2 linked regions of the Thalassobaculum sp. OXR-137 genome follow. Each later gene encodes a partner of the first gene's protein in a complex. Links are inferred from orthologs where the notes say so. Each region holds a gene or a part of one and is shown in the gene's direction. Other genes may lie near its edges. The genes, in order: uvrA and mfd.

Region 1 (8,043 bases):
GGACCAGGGCGACGAGTTCGGCCGGCAGTTCCAGCAGACGGCCGTCGACCGTCAACTCCTCGGCGACGGAGACCACATACGGTTCGTTCGATCCGTCGACCACGAAGGTGATGTCCACGCCCAGATTCTGCTGTGCGTAGAGCCCGACATTGTCATTGATCCAGACCGCGTCCGGGGCGAGAACGACGTGCTCGACGAAGTCGTTCCAGTACGCGTAGTCCGACGTCCAGCCGCCAAGCTCGCGACGGTTCCCGTCGATGATGCTGCGCAGGGTATGCCGCGTGGCGTCCACCGCCTGCCTGTCCTGAGCATCCGCGGCCAGCCAAGCCATCGCGAAGACGGCGCCCACGAGCCCGGCGATAAGACCGATGACAGGGAGCAGCAACCCGAAGCGCGGTGCCACAGACGCCTGCCCGTCGGTCCTCGCTTTACGGTCCATGCTTTGTCCGTAGGTTCCGAAAATCAGGCCAGACTGCGCCCGTTCTCTTGGTGACCCAGCTTACCCAAGAGGCTTGCCCCGAAGCCTTTCAATATCGTTAACATTCCAAAACTATTGGAATCAATTCGAATAGAGGCCGTCCGGCTTCCGTGCGCTGAAGGACAGGCTGAGCGGAAGCAGCGGGTCGGTGCCCTCCGGCCAGGCATGAAGACCGTCGGCCCGCTCGACCAGGCTGGGCAGCAGCGCCCAGGTGATGGTCGGATGCTCGTGCAGGAACTCGAAAGCGAGTCCGGCCGCGGCTACTGATGTGACGAGTTCCGACACCGGATGGGCCCATTCGTAGGTCCGCGTGTTCACGGTCTTGTGAGCGCTCCCGTAATCGTCCGGGTCGTCCAGTTCGGTGGGCGCGGGGTCGTGAAAATACCGATACTTGGTCTTGAACCGCCCGGCCGCCGCCTCGCAGGCGCCCTGCCCCTCGTCCCAGACATAGGCCAGGGGGTGGCAATCGGCGAAATACAGGCGACCGCCGGGTTTCAGGAAATCGGCGGCGATCCGGGCCCAGCCCGCGAGGTCCGGCAGCCAGCAGATCGTCCCCCAGCTCACGAAGACCAGATCGAAACGCTCGGGGATCAACTCGGGCGCGGCGTAGAGGTCGCCCTCCACGAAGGTGGCGGAGAGGCCGGTCTCCTGCGCCAGGGCGCGGGCCGCGCGGATCGCCTCGCCGGAAAAATCGAGCCCCGTGACCGTCGCCCCGCGCTGCGCCAGGGTCAGGGTGTCTAGCCCGAAATGGCATTGAAGGTGCAGGACGCAGAGCCCGGCCACCGGGCCGAGCTCCTCCTCCACGATCGGGTCGAGCCGGCGGTTGCCCGCGCGCAGGGCATCCACCGAATAGAAGCCGGAGGTCAGATGGGGCTGAACCAGCTCGTCCCACTTGGCGCGATTCGCGTCGCGAAACCGGTCCATGCCCCCTCCACGTGCCGATCCGGTTAGAACGGGATCTCGTCGTCCAGGTCGCTCGGCCCACCCATGGGCGGCTGGCCACCGCCGCCGCCGGAGGAACCGCCGCCATAGCCGCCGCCCGAGGAGCTGCCGCCACCCGACGAGCCGCCGCCGTAGCCGCCACCCGAAGACCCGCCGCCGTAATCGTCGCCGCGGCTGTAGTCGCCGCCGCCGCCGCCTTCGCCCCGGCCGCCAAGCAGGGTCAGCTCGCCGCGATAGCGTTGCAGCACGACTTCGGTGGAATACTTCTCCTGCCCGCTCTGGTCGGTCCATTTACGGGTCTGGAGCTGGCCCTCGATATAGACCGAGCTGCCCTTGCGCAGATACTGCTCGGCGATCCGCGCCAGGTTCTCGTTGAAGATCACCACGCGATGCCACTCGGTGCGCTCCCGCTGCTCGCCGGAGGTCCGGTCGCGCCAGCGCTCCGAGGTCGCAATCGCGAGGTTCACGATTTTCAGGCCGTCCTGGGTCGATCGCACTTCCGGATCGCGGCCCAGATTGCCGACCAGAATCACCTTGTTGACGCTGCCCGCCATGTTTCTCGCTCTCTGTTTGTTCCGAACCTCGTCCCATGATGCGGTCCATGGAACGGTTTGGGCGACAATCCCACAGCCTGCCCCGATGCGCAAAGACTGCCGTGACCAAACTGCAAACGGCGAAGAACCGCGGGAAACTGCAAATCTAGTTTCGAACTCTCGACCCGCCGCTTATCGATCCGAATTCGTAACGATCCGAGTCGCACTATCCGCTACCCCGGTCGGCGAAAGTTACCCACAGCCTTGTTACCGCGCCCCAAGGCTATACTTAGAGTGCATATTCGGACAGGTGGTCATACCGGGCCTCTGTGTACTATATTTGTTCTCCTTCCGCGACTCTCGAGGACCCGATGGCGCCCGACCCGTCTTTGCCGAAGCCGGCCACCCCTGAGCTGCGGGCGATCCGCATACGCGGTGCCCGCGAACACAACCTGCGCAACGTCGATGTCGACCTGCCGCGGGACAGCTTGGTGGTCCTGACCGGATTGAGCGGGTCCGGCAAATCCTCGCTCGCCTTCGACACGATCTATGCCGAGGGTCAGCGCCGCTACGTGGAGAGCCTGTCGGCCTATGCCCGTCAGTTCCTCGAACTGATGCAGAAGCCGGATGTGGACCTGATCGAGGGCCTGTCGCCGGCAATCTCTATCGAGCAGAAGACGACCTCGCGCAACCCGCGCTCCACGGTCGGTACGGTCACCGAGATCTACGACTATTTGCGGCTGCTGTTCGCCCGCATCGGTGTCCCCTACTCGCCCGCCACCGGCCTGCCGATCGAGAGCCAGACGGTCAGCCAGATGGTCGACCGGATCTGCGCTCTGCCCGAAGGCACACGGCTCTACCTGCTGGCCCCGACCGTGCGTGGCCGCAAGGGCGAGTACCGCAAGGAACTGGCCGAGCTGCGCCGGCGCGGTTTCCAGCGCGTGCGGGTCGACGGCGAGCTGTACGAGATCGAGGACGTGCCGGCGCTGGACAAGAAGCGCAAGCACGACATCGAGGTGGTGGTCGACCGGCTGGTGGTGCGCGAGGGCATCTCGACCCGGCTGGCGGATTCCATCGAGACCGCTCTGGAGCTGTCCGACGGCCTGCTCTTCGCCGACGACGCCGATAGCGGAGAGCGGCACACCTTCTCCGCCAAGTTCGCCTGTCCGGTCAGCGGCTTCACCATCGACGAGATCGAGCCGCGGCTGTTCTCGTTCAACAACCCGTTCGGCGCCTGCCCGACCTGCGACGGGCTCGGCAGCCAGATGTATTTCGACGAGCAGCTCGTGGTGCCGAACCCGAAGCTGAGCCTCAAGGCCGGGGCCATCGCCCCCTGGGCCGGTTCTTCTTCGAAATACTACGCCCAGTCGCTGAAGAGCCTGGCGGCGCATTTCGACATCTCCCAGGACACGCCGTTCGAGGATCTGCCGGAGGAGGCCCGCCAGGGCATTCTTTTCGGTACCGGAACGACCCCGGTGACCATGACCTTCGATGACGGGTTGCGCAGCTACAAGACCAACAAGCCGTTCGAGGGGGTGATCCCCAACATGGACCGGCGCTGGAAGGAGACCGACAGCTCCTGGGTGCGCGAGGAGCTGGGCCGCTACCAGTCCGTCGCGCCCTGCGAGGCCTGCGGCGGCCAACGCCTGAAGCCGGAGGCCCTGGCGGTGAAGATCGCCGGGCTGAACATCTCCGAGGTGACCGAGTTCTCCATCGGCACGGCCGTGACCTGGTTCACCGACCTGTCCGGCAGCCTGACGACGAAACAGGGCGAGATTGCCGAACGGATCCTGAAGGAGATCAACGAGCGGCTGGGGTTCCTGAACAATGTGGGCCTGGAATACCTTACGCTCTCGCGTTCCTCGGGCACCCTGTCCGGCGGCGAGAGCCAGCGCATCCGGCTGGCCTCGCAGATCGGCTCGGGCCTGACCGGCGTGCTCTACGTGCTGGACGAGCCGTCCATCGGCCTGCACCAGCGCGATAACGACCGGCTGCTCGCCACCCTGAAGCGGCTGCGCGACCTCGGGAATACGGTGATCGTGGTCGAGCATGACGAGGACGCGATCCGCGAGGCCGACTACGTGGTCGATATGGGCCCGGGCGCCGGGGTCCATGGCGGCACCGTCGTCGCCGCCGGCACCCCGGCCGAGGTCATGGCCAATCCGGCCAGCCTGACCGGCAAGTATCTGGCCGGCTTCGAGCAGATCGAGATCCCGGCGACCCGCCGAAAGGCGAAGAAGGGCAAGCAGATCGCCCTGACCGGGGCCACCGGCAACAACCTGAAGAACGTCACCCTGAAGATCCCGCTGGGTACCTTCACTTGCATCTCCGGTGTGTCCGGCGGCGGCAAGTCGACCCTGGTGATCGAGACGCTTTGGAAGGCGCTGGCCCGACGGCTGCACAACGCCCGCGAACACGCCGCCCCGTTCGAGCATCTGGCCGGGCTGGAGAATGTCGACAAGGTGGTCGATATCGACCAGTCGCCGATCGGCCGCACGCCGCGCTCGAACCCGGCCACCTATTCCGGCGCCTTCACCCCGATCCGCGACTGGTTCGCCGGCCTGCCCGAAGCCAAGGCCCGCGGCTACGCGCCGGGCCGCTTCTCCTTCAACGTGAAGGGCGGGCGCTGCGAGGCCTGCCAGGGCGACGGCGTCATCAAGATCGAGATGCACTTCCTGCCGGATGTGTACGTGACCTGCGACGTCTGTAAGGGCAAGCGCTACAATCGTGAGACGCTGGAAATTACTTTCCGGGACAAGTCGATATCGGACGTTCTTGACATGACGGTGGAGGAAGGCGCGGTCTTCTTCAAGGCGGTGCCCTCGATCCGCGACAAGCTGGAAACCCTGGAGCGGGTCGGCCTCGGCTACGTGAAGATCGGCCAGCAGGCGACCACCCTGTCCGGCGGCGAGGCGCAGCGGGTGAAGCTCGCCAAGGAACTGTCGCGCCGGGCGACCGGGCGGACCGTCTACATCCTGGACGAGCCGACCACGGGGCTGCATTTCGAGGATGTGCGGAAGCTGCTGGAAGTGCTGCAGGCGCTGGTCGATCAGGGCAACACGGTCATCGTGATCGAGCACAACCTGGAGGTCATCAAGACCGCCGACCACGTGGTCGATCTCGGCCCCGAAGGCGGCGACGGCGGCGGCCGTATCGTCGCCCAGGGCACGCCGGAAGACGTCGCGGCGACGGAAGGCAGCTACACCGGCTCCTACCTGAAACGCTACCTGCGCCCCACTCCGGCGAAGAAATCGGCGTAGGGGCACCTCTCTCACGGCCCCCACTCCCCGGCCCTGTGCCGTGGCCTGCGACGGGGCCTACGGCGGGACGGTACGGGCACTCTGTGCAGAATGCGCGGACGGACGGGACGGCAGAACCGTGGGCCCAGGCACAAGGCCGGGGAGTGCGTCATCCTGGCGCTCGCGGATTTGCCACGACAGCTAAGGCGCTGTCTGCGGGCCCCTCATCGCAGCGGTACCACGGTCTTCTCGGTCTGGTCCGCATTCCAGTAGGCGACCTGGCGCGCCTCGAAATCCCAGTCGCCGATGGCGACCAGATAGGCGCCGCCCACCTCCCACCGGATGTCGTAGATCATCGACACCATGGGCACCGGCATTCGACCGTAATCCGTGCCGTCCGTTCCCTCGATCCGAATGTGGCCGGCCTTGTCCCCCGACTGGCCGGGGAACCGGGGCACCATGGCGTCGAGGACGCGGTAGGTGGCGATGGCGGTATATCGGCCGTCCGGCGATGGCTCGCGCCGGTACTCGCCCTCCTGAAAGGCCAGGAAAATCACCCCGCCCATGGGCAAGGCAATAAACGCCACCGCCACAACGAGCAGCCGGCGTTTCCAACCCCATCGTGTTCCGCCCTGGCCCATGAGTCCCTGTTGCCGCTTCGCCTGTGCGCAGTATCGCATGGCCTCGCAGAACGACGACAAGCGCGGGGCAGGTTTAGGCGCCGAGAGGAAGGCACGCTCGCTCCCGCAGAAGCCGACAGTCGGTCAGATGTTGAACACCTTGCCGTGGATCGGCATGGAGGGGGCCACGCCCAGGCCCTGGACGTAGTCGAACTGGGCGCGGCGGGCGGCGGTGGCCGCGTCGAAGGTCTGGGCGCCGTAGAAATAGCGCCGCATCTTGCCCGCCTTGTTGCCGGTACTGAATGCCCTGAGGGCTTTGCTGCCCTCCACCGTGGGACTGCCGAGTTCCGCGCCGTTCACGGCGACCGCCACCAGCCCGACCCCGCCGAGCTTGTCCGCGCGCCGGAATGACAGGCTGAAATCCCCCACGAATCCAGAGAAGTACGGCGACAGGTATGTGAAGATCGTGTGCAGACGTCCCTGAGGCACATCGTCCGGCAGGTCGCGGACCATCAGCATCGCCCGCTGCTCGGCGATGCGGGGCAACAGTTTGCAGACGTCCAGATAGGCCTGCCGGAAGCCCTTGGCGGCCACCGTCTCGAAATGCACGGGGATGATGAGGAGCGCCCGCATCCGGCGCTCGGCCGCCTCGGTCAGCGCGCGGCCGGCATGGCTCAGCACCAGCCGGTCCATCGCGGCCTCCACCGCCCCCGTCCCCGACGAGCCACCGCTGCCGCGGCCGAGATCGACGTCGTCCGGCACATGCAGGTCGGCGTGGTAGCAGGAGACGAGACGCTTGCGCACATTGGCGACCGGCCAGAACCGCATCACCATGCGGTCCTTGGCCGCCTCGACCATGGCCTCTTCCGCCCGCTCCGCGTCGCGCTGGGCCTCCTCAACCGATTTCTCCAGCGCCGCCGGGCTCTTCAGCGCCTCGGTGTCCTTGCGCGGCACCTCGAAAACGACGGGTCGGACGGACACCGCCTCCATCCCCGCCCCGGCGCCGCTGAGCTTGCCGTTGACCTCCACCGCGATCCGGCGGGCGGTGGCATCGGCCTCGGCCCGCGTCGCCTTGCCGAACAGCACGACGAACTTCTCGTCGTTCATCAGCAGGAACACGTCCGACGACGTGATGTGCCGCTTGATGACGCCCTCGGTCACCAGATGCACCTTGTCCTTGATGCCTTCCCAGCGGTCGCCGAACCGCTCCTTCAACGCCTCGAATCCGAGCATCTGGACGTTGCCGGCGATCAGGGCATCGGCCGCGACCCGGTTCTCCCGCACGAAGGACAGGACTTTGGAGGTGAAATCGGCGGCATCTCTCGGGTCGAGCTTCTGCCGGTCGAAGGATTGCAGAAACCCGCTTTTCTTCGTTTCGCGAGGGATACCGCTCTCGTAGGTCTCAGACATACCTTCTCCGGTGGGGAGACCGGCCGGTTTCCGGCCGGAAGAGTGACGGTCCGGTCGATACACTACCGCAAGTTTCCATCCTATTTTAGGCGAAACCGCGATATCTCATGGGAGGCCTGCCCTTGCGCGGCCGCCGGGCGGAGGTTATCTCCCGCACAGACTGCGAGGAAATGATGTCTATTCCCTTAACGCCCACCTCCGAGCGCCCTGCTTCCGCCGTTCCCGTTCATGTCATCGGCGGCGGACTCGCCGGCAGCGAAGCCGCCTGGCAGCTCGCCCGCGCCGGCGTGCCTGTCGTGTTGCACGAGATGCGCCCCGTGCGGGGTACGGCCGCCCATCAGACCGACCATCTCGCCGAGCTGGTCTGTTCCAACTCGTTCCGCTCCGACGACCACACCGCGAACGCGGTCGGCGTGCTGCACGAGGAGATGCGGCGCTGCGGCTCGATCATCATGGCCGCCGCCGACAGCCACCAGGTCCCGGCCGGCTCCGCGCTGGCGGTCGACCGGGTCGGGTTCTCCGCCGCCGTGCAGGAACGTCTGGAGGCCGAGCCGCTGATCACCATCGAGCGCGGCGAGATCGCCGGGCTGCCGCCGAAGGAGTGGGACAGCGTCATCGTGGCCACCGGTCCCCTCACCTCCGATCCCCTGGCCGAGGCGATCCGCGAGCTGACCGGCGCCGACAGCCTGGCTTTCTTCGACGCCATCGCGCCGATCGTCCATGCCGAGAGCATCGATTTCGACACCGCCTGGTTCCAGTCGCGCTACGACAAGCCGGGCCCCGGCGGGTCCGGCGCCGACTACGTGAACTGTCCGATGGAC
Region 2 (8,678 bases), 320 kb from region 1 along the record:
CCGATTCCGCCCGGTCGATCCGCGCGGCCTTCGGGATGTCCGAAGCCTGAGCGCGGGGAGGGCGGTCAGGCCGCCCGCTTCTTCTTCACCACCCGGATCAGGGCATCGAGGCCGAGCAGATAGGAATCGATGCCCATCCCGGTGATCATCCCGTCCGCCTCGCTGGACGGGATCGAGGGGATGCCGCGCCGCTCGATGTTGGACATGTGGACTTCCACATAGGGCAGCGCTACGCCGCGCAGACAGTCGCGCAGGGCGTATCCGGCGTAGTTGAAGCCGGCCGGATTCATCATCAGCCCGTCTATCCCGTCGCGGGCGGCCTGGTAGATCCGGGTGATCGCCTCGCCCTCGATGTTTGTATAGAAGATGTCCAGCTCGACGCCGTAGCGCTTGGCCTCGTCCAGCAGCAGGGCGTCGAGCTCGTCGGCGGTCGTGGTGCCGTAGACTTCCGGCTGGCGCCGGCCCAGCCATTCCATGTTGGCGCCCTGGATCAGCAGCAGCTTCACCGGTTCCTCCCGTGTTCTTCTGACGTTTATGCGCCCCGCAGGTATCGCACGGCGGCGTCGCGCTCGAACAGGTAGAGAAGCGTGCGCACCGCCTTGCCGCGCGGCCCCTCCAGTTCTGGATCCTTGCCGAGCAGCAGGCGGGCGTCGTCGCGGGCGACCTCGAACAGGTCGTTATGGGCGGCCGCATCGGCCAGGCGGAAGGTCGGCAGGCCGCTCTGGCGCGTGCCCAGCACCTCTCCGGCGCCGCGCAGTTTCAGGTCCTCCTCGGCAATGCGGAACCCGTCCTCGCTGTCGCGCATGACCGACAGCCGCGCGCGCCCGGTCTCGCTCAGCGGCGGCGCGTAGACCAGCAGGCAGGTGGAGGCCTTGTCGCCGCGCCCGATGCGGCCGCGCAACTGGTGAAGCTGGGCGAGGCCGAAGCGCTCGGCGTGTTCGATCACCATCACCGTGGCGTCCGGCACGTCGACGCCGACTTCGATCACCGTGGTGGCCACCAGCAGGTCGACCGGCCCCTCCTTGAAGGAGAGCATCATCTTGTCCTTGTCCGGCCCCTTCATGCGGCCGTGGATCAGCCCCACCCGGTCGCCGAACCGCTCGCGCAGGGTGGCGGCCCGCTCCTCGGCGGCGGCGACGTCCAGCACCTCGGACTCTTCCACCAGCGGGCAGACCCAGTAGACCTTCGCCCCGGCATCCATGCGCCGGGACACGCCCTCGATCACGTCCATCAGCCGGTCGTTGGAGACCACCCGCGTGTCGATCGGCTGGCGGCCCGGCGGCTTCTCGGTCAGGCGCGAGACGTCCAGGTCGCCATAGGCGGTCATCACCAGGGTGCGGGGGATCGGCGTGGCGGTCATCACCAGGATGTCGACGCCTTGACCCTTCTGCCCCAGCACCATGCGCTGGTGCACGCCGAAGCGGTGCTGCTCGTCGATCACCGCCACGGCGAGGTCGCGGAACTCCACCTCCTCCTGGAACAGGGCGTGGGTGCCGACGACGATCTGCGCCGTGCCTTCGGCGATGCGGCCGAGAATGGCGCCGCGGGTCTTGCCCTTGTCCCGCCCGGTCAGGATCTCGCAGCGGATGCCGGCGGCGCGGGCCAGCGGTTCGATGGTGGCGAAATGCTGGCGGGCCAGGATCTCGGTCGGCGCCATCAGGGCCGCCTGTGCGCCGCATTCGATGGCGTTGGCCATGGTGACCAGGGCGACCAGGGTCTTGCCGCTGCCCACATCGCCCTGCAGCAGGCGCAGCATCCGGTTGGGTGCCGCCATGTCGCCTTCGATCTCGGACAAGGCCGTGCGCTGGGCGCCGGTCAGGCTGAACGGCAGGTTCTTCAGGATCGCGTCGCGCAGCCGTCCGTCGCCCTTGATGACGCGGCCCTTCTGCTTCTTCATGCGAGCGCGCACCAGGGCGAGGGCGAGCTGATTGGCCAGGATCTCGTCATAGGCCAGGCGCTGGCGGGGCAGGGAGTCCGGCTCCATCTCCAGCCGGCTTTCCGGATGGTGCACCGCCTTCACCGCCGCGTCCCAGGCGGGCCAGCCGCGCGCCTGAATCAGGGTCGGGTTGATCCACTCGTCCAGCGCCGGGACCCGCGCCAGAGCGCCCTCGATCGCCTTGCGGAGGATGCGCTGATGCAGCCCGTCGGTGGAGGGATGCGTCGGCTCCACGATCCGCACGCTCTCGGCCTCTTCCAACGGCACCACGTGATCGGGATGCGGCATCTGCGCCTTGCCGCGGAACCGCTCGACCTTGCCGCTGATCACCCGTTTCTGGCCGTGCGGCAGCAGCTTCTCCAGCCAGTCTCCCTTGGCGTGGAAATAGACCAGCTCGATCTCGCCGGTCTCGTCGGCGCAGATCACCCGGTAGGGTGCGCGGCCCCGGCCGGGCTCGTGGCGCAGGGTGGTGACGGTGAGGGTGGCGATCATCCCGTCCGGTGCGTCGGCCACCGTCGGGGAGAACCGGCGGTCGACCATGCCGCTCGGCAGGTGCCAGAGCAGATCGACGATCTGCGCCCCGACCGCCTTTTCGATCAGCTTGGCGTAGCGCGGGCCGATGCCCGTCAGCTGGCCGACATCGGCAAAGAGCGGAAAGAGAATCTCAGGGCGCAATGTCGCAACTCGTCCAGTCGGCGTGCCGGGGGTGGTCTCGGGTCTGTCCCTGCTTTATATCCCACAGCCCGGCATTGCGAGACCATCGCCGCCGCAAGGCAAGAATCCGGGTCGGACATCTCGAAGAGGAGTGCCGTATGACCGAGGCGCTGGAAGCCCGCCGCAAGCGACTGCGTTACCGCAGTACCTATACCGGCACCAAGGAGACCGACCTGCTGCTCGGCGCCTTCGCCGACCGGCATCTCGACACCCTGGAAGTTTCCGATCTGGACGATTACGAGCATCTGCTCAGCATCGAGGATCCGCGGCTCTATACCTGGATCACCGGGCAGGAGACCCCGCCCGACGAGTTCGACACGCCGGTGCTGCAGATGCTGCGCGACTTCAAACTGACCCAGGCCTGAGAAGAAGAAGGACCGGCCCATGGACATGGTGGGCGACCACGACCGGTTATTTGCCGACTTCCCGAAAGCCGTCGGCCGCGTCGCCATCGCGTCGGCCCCGGAAGGGGTGGATGCCGAGGCGATCGCCGCGCTGGCCAATGCCCGCGGTCTGCTGCTCCATGTGGCGCGCGACGACACGCGGGTCGCCGCCCTGGCCCGGGCCATTGCCTTCTTCGATCCCGACCTGCGGGTGATGCAGCTCCCGGCCTGGGACTGTCTGCCCTACGACCGGGTGTCGCCCAATACGGAGATCGTCAGCCGCCGGATCGACACGCTAGCCCGGCTCGCCGCGCGCAAGCGCAACGCCAAGCCGACGGTGGTCCTGACCACGGTCAACGCCGTGCTGCAGCGGGTGCCGCCCAAGAGCTTCTTCGACGGCGCCACCCTGGTCCTCAAGCTCGGCCAGTCCATGCCGCTGGACGACCTGACCGCCTTCTTCACCCGCAACGGCTACAACCGGTCCGACACTGTGCGCGAGCAGGGCGAATACGCCGTGCGCGGCGGCATCGTAGACGTGTTCCCGACGGGTACCGAGGAGCCGGTGCGCCTCGACTTCTTCGGCGACGACCTGGAGGAGATCCGGCGCTTCGACCCGATGTCCCAGCGTACCACCGGCAAGCGCAAGAGCGTGGCCTTCCTGCCGGTCGGCGAGGTGCTGCTCGACGACGCGACGATCCAGCGCTTCCGCTCCGGCTACCGCTCCCTGTTCGGCGCCGAGGTCACGGCCGATCCGGTGTATGAGGCGGTGTCCGCCGGCAGGCGCCATGGCGGCATGGAGCACTGGCTGCCGCTGTTCCACGAGACGCTCGGCACCGTTCTGGACTATGTCGACGACGCGCCGGTGACCCTGGATCACCAGGCGGAGGAATCCGCCTCCGCGCGGTTCGAGCAGATCGAGGAGTATCACGACGCCCGGGTGCAGATGCTGCGCGCCGGCGGGGCGGAGGCCGGCGGCATCTACCGTCCGCTCGGCCCCTATGCCCTGTATCTGGCGCCGGCGGACTGGTCGGTTCTGATGGCCGACCGGGCGGTGGGGGCGTTCACGCCGTTCTCCCTGCCCGAGGACGGAGCCGTCATCGATTTCGGTGCCCAGTCCGGGGTGGATCTGGCCGAGGCGCGGGCGCGCGGCGGCTCCGCCGTCTACGACGCCGTGCGCGATGCGGTGGTGGACGAGATCGGCAAGGGGCGCCGGGTCGTGGTCGCCGGCTACAGCGAGGGCTCCTGCGACCGGCTGGCCCATCTGCTGCGCGACCATGGCATCGACGCGATCGAACCGGCGCCCAGCCTCGAGGCGGCGATGGCCCTGCCGCCGGCCACGGTGGCGACGGCGGTGCTGCCGCTGGAGCACGGCTACCGGCGTGGCGACCTGACCGTCATCTCCGAGCCCGACATCGTCGGCGAGCGGCTTGTCCGCCCGTCGCGGCGGCGCAAGCGCCGGGGCGAGGACTTCCTGCGCGAGGTCTCCTCCCTGGAGGCGGGCGACTACGTCGTCCATTCCGAGCACGGCATCGGCCGCTATCTCGGGCTGGAGACCCTGGAGATCGGCGGTGCCCCCCACGACGTGCTGCGCCTGGAATATCTCGGCGGTGACAAGCTGTTCGTGCCGGTCGAGAACATCGACGTGCTGTCGCGCTACGGCAGCCAGGAGACCAAGGCGCAGCTCGACAAGCTGGGCGGCGCCGGCTGGCAGTCGCGCAAGGCGCGGGTTAAGAAGCGGCTGCTCGACATGGCCGAGGCGCTGATCGCCATCGCCGCAGAGCGCGAGCTGCGCAAGACCGAGCCGCTGTATCCGCCGCCGGGCACCTATGACGAGTTCTGCGCCCGCTTCCCCTTCACCGAGACCGAAGATCAGCTCAAGGCGATCGAGGACGTGCTGGAGGACATGGCGTCCTCGCGGCCGATGGATCGGCTGGTCTGCGGCGATGTGGGCTTCGGCAAGACCGAGGTCGCCCTGCGCGCCGCCCTGGTCGCGGCTGGCCAAGGCTATCAGGTGGCGGTCGTGGTGCCGACGACGCTGCTCTGCCGCCAGCATTATCGGAACTTCCGCGACCGGTTCCAGGGCTTCCCCATGCGGGTCGCCCAGCTCTCCCGCCTGGTCACCACCAAGGAAGCCAACGAGATCCGCGAGGGCCTGCGCACCGGCGACGTGAACATCGTGGTCGGCACTCACGCGGTGCTGTCGAAGCAGAATCAGTTCGACAATCTCGGCCTCGTCATCGTCGACGAGGAACAGCATTTCGGCGTGACCCAGAAGGAGCGGCTGAAGGACCTGCGCAAGGAGGTGCACGTCCTGACCATGACGGCGACGCCGATCCCGCGCACCCTACAGATGGCGCTGTCAGGCGTGCGCGAGATGAGCCTGATCGCCACCCCGCCGGTCGACCGGCTGGCGGTGCGCACCTTCGTCATGCCCTATGACGGGGTCATCATCCGCGAGGCCCTGCTGCGCGAGCGCTACCGCGGGGGCCAGACCTTCTATGTCTGCCCGCGCATCGAGGACCTGAGCCGGGTGCACGAGCGGCTGCTGAAGCTGGTGCCGGACCTGCGCATCGGCCTCGCCCATGGCCGCATGGCGCCGACCGAGCTGGAGGACGTGATGACGGCCTTCACCGACGGCAATTACGACGTGCTGCTGTCCACCAACATCGTGGAGAGCGGCCTCGACATTCCTTCGGCCAACACGATCGTCATCCACCGCTCCGACATGTTCGGCCTGGCCCAGCTCTACCAGCTGCGCGGCCGGGTCGGCCGGTCGAAGACCCGGGCCTATGCCTATCTCACCACCCATCCGACCAAGGTCCTGCCGCCGATCGCCAAGCGCCGGCTGGAGGTGATGCAGACTCTGGACAGCCTGGGGGCGGGGTTCTCGCTGGCCAGCCACGACATGGACATCCGCGGGGCCGGCAACCTGCTGGGCGACGAGCAGTCGGGCCAGGTGAAGGAAGTCGGCATCGAGCTGTACCAGGAACTGCTGCGCGAGGCGGTGGAAGCGGCCCGGGCGGGCGAGGGGGCGGTGACCGAGGACAGCTCCTGGACGCCGCAGATCGCCATCGGCATGCCGGTCCTGATCCCCGACGCCTATGTGCCGGACCTGTCGGTGCGCATGAGCCTGTACCGGCGGATCGCCATGCTGGTGGACCAGGACGAGATCGACGGGTTCGCCGCCGAGCTGGCCGACCGCTTCGGCCCGACCCCGCCGGAGGTGGAGAACCTGCTGAAGGTGGTCGCCATCAAGGGCCTGTGCCGCTCGGCCGGGATCGAGAAAGTCGATGCGGGACCGAAGGGGGCCATCGTCGCCTTCCGCAACAACACCTTCGCCAACCCGCAGAAGCTGGTGAACTTCATGCAGCAGCAGGCGGGCTCGGTGCAGCTTCGCCCGGATCACAAGCTGGTCTACCGCCGCGCCTGGAACAAGCCGGAGCAGCGGGTGCTGGGGCTGACCCGGCTGATGGAGGAACTGGCCGCCCTGGCGGCATAACAGTTCCGTGATGTCGACGGCTTGGTGGCGGCTTTCGGGGAACCGGAGGCCGCCCGCGACATTGTAGCTTGAATGAACACATCAAAGCCCGGACCGGAAAACAAAGCGTCGCACGGGAGTGACCCCGAAGACATCGTGCCCCACGAGTCGGACGAGGCCCGTGCCACATCGCCGGCGCGGGTGACCAAAGCCCGCTCCAATGTCGAGGAGGCGGAGAAGAGCGCTCAGCGGGTGGAGGAACTCCGGCCGCTGTCCTCGGACGAGATGTTCGAGGTCGTTCGGCTGAACGGGGTGGAGGAGCTCCGCCGGCCGACCCTGTCTCTGGCCTTCTCGGGACTGGCCGCCGGGCTCGCCATCGGATTTTCCGTCATCGCCGAGGCCGCCATCCTGGGGCGGCTGGACAGCGATGCCGGCTGGGCCTCCCTGGTCGGCGACATGGGCTACACGGTCGGCTTCATCATCGTGGTTCTGGGCCGCCTGCAGCTCTTCACCGAGAACACGATCACCCCGGTCCTGCCGATCTGTCATGCGCCGACCCGCGCCAACTTCCTGGCGCTGACCCGGAACTGGAGCATCGTGCTCGCCGCCAATATCGTCGGCGTCACCATCTTCGCCGCCTTCCTGATGTGGCTGCCCTCGATCTCCCATGACATGCGCGAGGCGATCCTGCACCTCGGCCGGCACTCGGTCGACGGCGGCTTCTTCGTGACCCTGACCAAAGGCGTGGGTGCCGGCTTCCTGGTGGCCGCCCTGGTCTGGGTCAACGCCAACAGCAAGGGCTCGGCCCTCGCGGTGGTGTTCGTGGTCGCCTACATCATCGCGCTGTGCGAGTTCTCGCATGTGATCGCAGGCACCATGGAGATCGTGGCCCTGGTCATGGCCGACAGCATCACCCTGTCGGGGGCGGTCTTCGGGTTCTTCATCCCCGCGCTGATCGGCAACGTCATCGGAGGGACCGTGCTGTTCGCGTTCATCTCCTACGGTCAGGTGTACCAGGAGATCTGAAGTGTTCCTCAGCAGACCCAAGCGGATCGACCGGACGGGCGACGACCGGCCGGCGTCTGTCAATGCCGCCCGTAATTTCCCCAGAAGCGCCGAAGTAAATTTCCCCAGTTTCGCCGGTCAGGTTGTCGCGGTGATGTGGTCGTTTTTGGGCGGCCGTCCCCTTGGCCGTCGTAGCGGTGCTGGGGTCGGCGGTGTGATGGTAGCCTTGGAGCGGACGTGCTCGGGCATGAGGTCGGCGTGCTGGCGCAACCGGTAGCTGGAGCCTTCGATCTGGATGACCAGAGCATGATGCAGCAGGCGGTCGAGGAGTGCGGTGGCGACGACCGGGTCTCCGAACACCTCGCCCCATTCGGCAAAGCCGCGGTTGGAGGTCAGGACCATCGCACCACGCTCGTATCGGGCGTTGACCAGCTGGAAGAACAGGTTGCCACCCCCAGGAACGACGGGCAGGTAGCCGATCTCGTCAACGATCAGCAGAGCCGGTCGACAGAAGAAGCGTATGCGTTCCGTCAGCCGTCCCTCGCGCTCGGCGCGGGCGAGTTGCCCGAGCAGGTCGGCGAGTGTGCAAAAGTAGACACTGCGCCCTGCCTTCACCGCCTCGACGCCGAGGGCGATGGCCAGATGGCTCTTGCCGGTGCCGGGCGGGCCGAGGAAGTGGACGACCTCGCAGCGACCGATAAAGCCGAGTTGTGCGAGGGTGAGGATACGATCGCGGTCGAGCGACGGCTGGAAGGAGAAGTCGAACCCTGAGAGCGTCTTGATGGTCGCCAGTCGGCCCATGCGCAGGGCCGTCTTGATGCGGCTGTTCTCGCGCAGGGTCAGTTCCTCGGCGAGCAGCATGTCGATGGCCTCCAGAGCACCGATCTCCCCGTGCTCGAGGCGGCGCACGACCTGATCGAGGGCTTCCAGGGCGCGTGGCATTTTCAGACCGACCAGATCGTGGCGGATCCGCTCCAGGGTCGACGGGGTCAGATCACCTGGAGCGCTCATGACCGGCACTCCCGGGCAAGACGGCGAGCGACAGCGTCGTAGAACTCCAGGGAGCGCTGAGCGACCACGTCGCCGGTTCGGCTGACGACCACATCTCCGTCGGCTCCACGTCTTCGTCCTGTGGAGCCCCCTCCTTTTCGGTGTCCAGGAG

Evidence for each region.
Region 2: the proteins of uvrA (region 1) and mfd are in contact, whole or in part, in a crystal structure (PDB 4DFC), measured with the Escherichia coli proteins. The link is inferred for Thalassobaculum sp. OXR-137 from one-to-one orthologs.

The regions. Positions count from the first base shown.
Region 1 is NZ_CP139715.1:3,745,231-3,753,273, reverse strand. Bases 2,004-5,413 are described here. They hold uvrA (excinuclease ABC subunit UvrA), read left to right. Parts: upstream 2,004-2,324; coding sequence 2,325-5,213; downstream 5,214-5,413. In the rest of the region: T8K17_RS17360 (sensor histidine kinase), read right to left, coding at 1-439; T8K17_RS17355 (class I SAM-dependent methyltransferase), read right to left, coding at 560-1,402; ssb (single-stranded DNA-binding protein), read right to left, coding at 1,426-1,974; T8K17_RS17340 (hypothetical protein), read right to left, coding at 5,417-5,758; T8K17_RS17335 (hypothetical protein), read right to left, coding at 5,957-7,222; methylenetetrahydrofolate--tRNA-(uracil(54)-C(5))-methyltransferase (FADH(2)-oxidizing) TrmFO, read left to right, coding at 7,396-8,043. UniProt on the Escherichia coli protein: The UvrABC repair system catalyzes the recognition and processing of DNA lesions. UvrA is an ATPase and a DNA-binding protein. A damage recognition complex composed of 2 UvrA and 2 UvrB subunits scans DNA for abnormalities.
Region 2 is NZ_CP139715.1:4,068,085-4,076,762, reverse strand. What follows is about bases 2,688-6,732. They hold mfd (transcription-repair coupling factor), read left to right. Parts: upstream 2,688-3,034; coding sequence 3,035-6,532; downstream 6,533-6,732. Other genes in these bases: T8K17_RS19045 (formate/nitrite transporter family protein), read left to right, coding at 6,668-6,732; T8K17_RS19055 (succinate dehydrogenase assembly factor 2), read left to right, coding at 2,749-3,015. Also shown: T8K17_RS19070 (alpha/beta hydrolase), read left to right, coding at 1-50; T8K17_RS19065 (type II 3-dehydroquinate dehydratase), read right to left, coding at 66-506; ATP-dependent DNA helicase RecG, read right to left, coding at 533-2,611; more of T8K17_RS19045, read left to right, coding at 6,733-7,537; IS21-like element helper ATPase IstB, read right to left, coding at 7,655-8,527; istA (IS21 family transposase), read right to left, coding at 8,524-8,678. UniProt on the Escherichia coli protein: Couples transcription and DNA repair by recognizing RNA polymerase (RNAP) stalled at DNA lesions. Mediates ATP-dependent release of RNAP and its truncated transcript from the DNA, and recruitment of nucleotide excision repair machinery to the damaged site.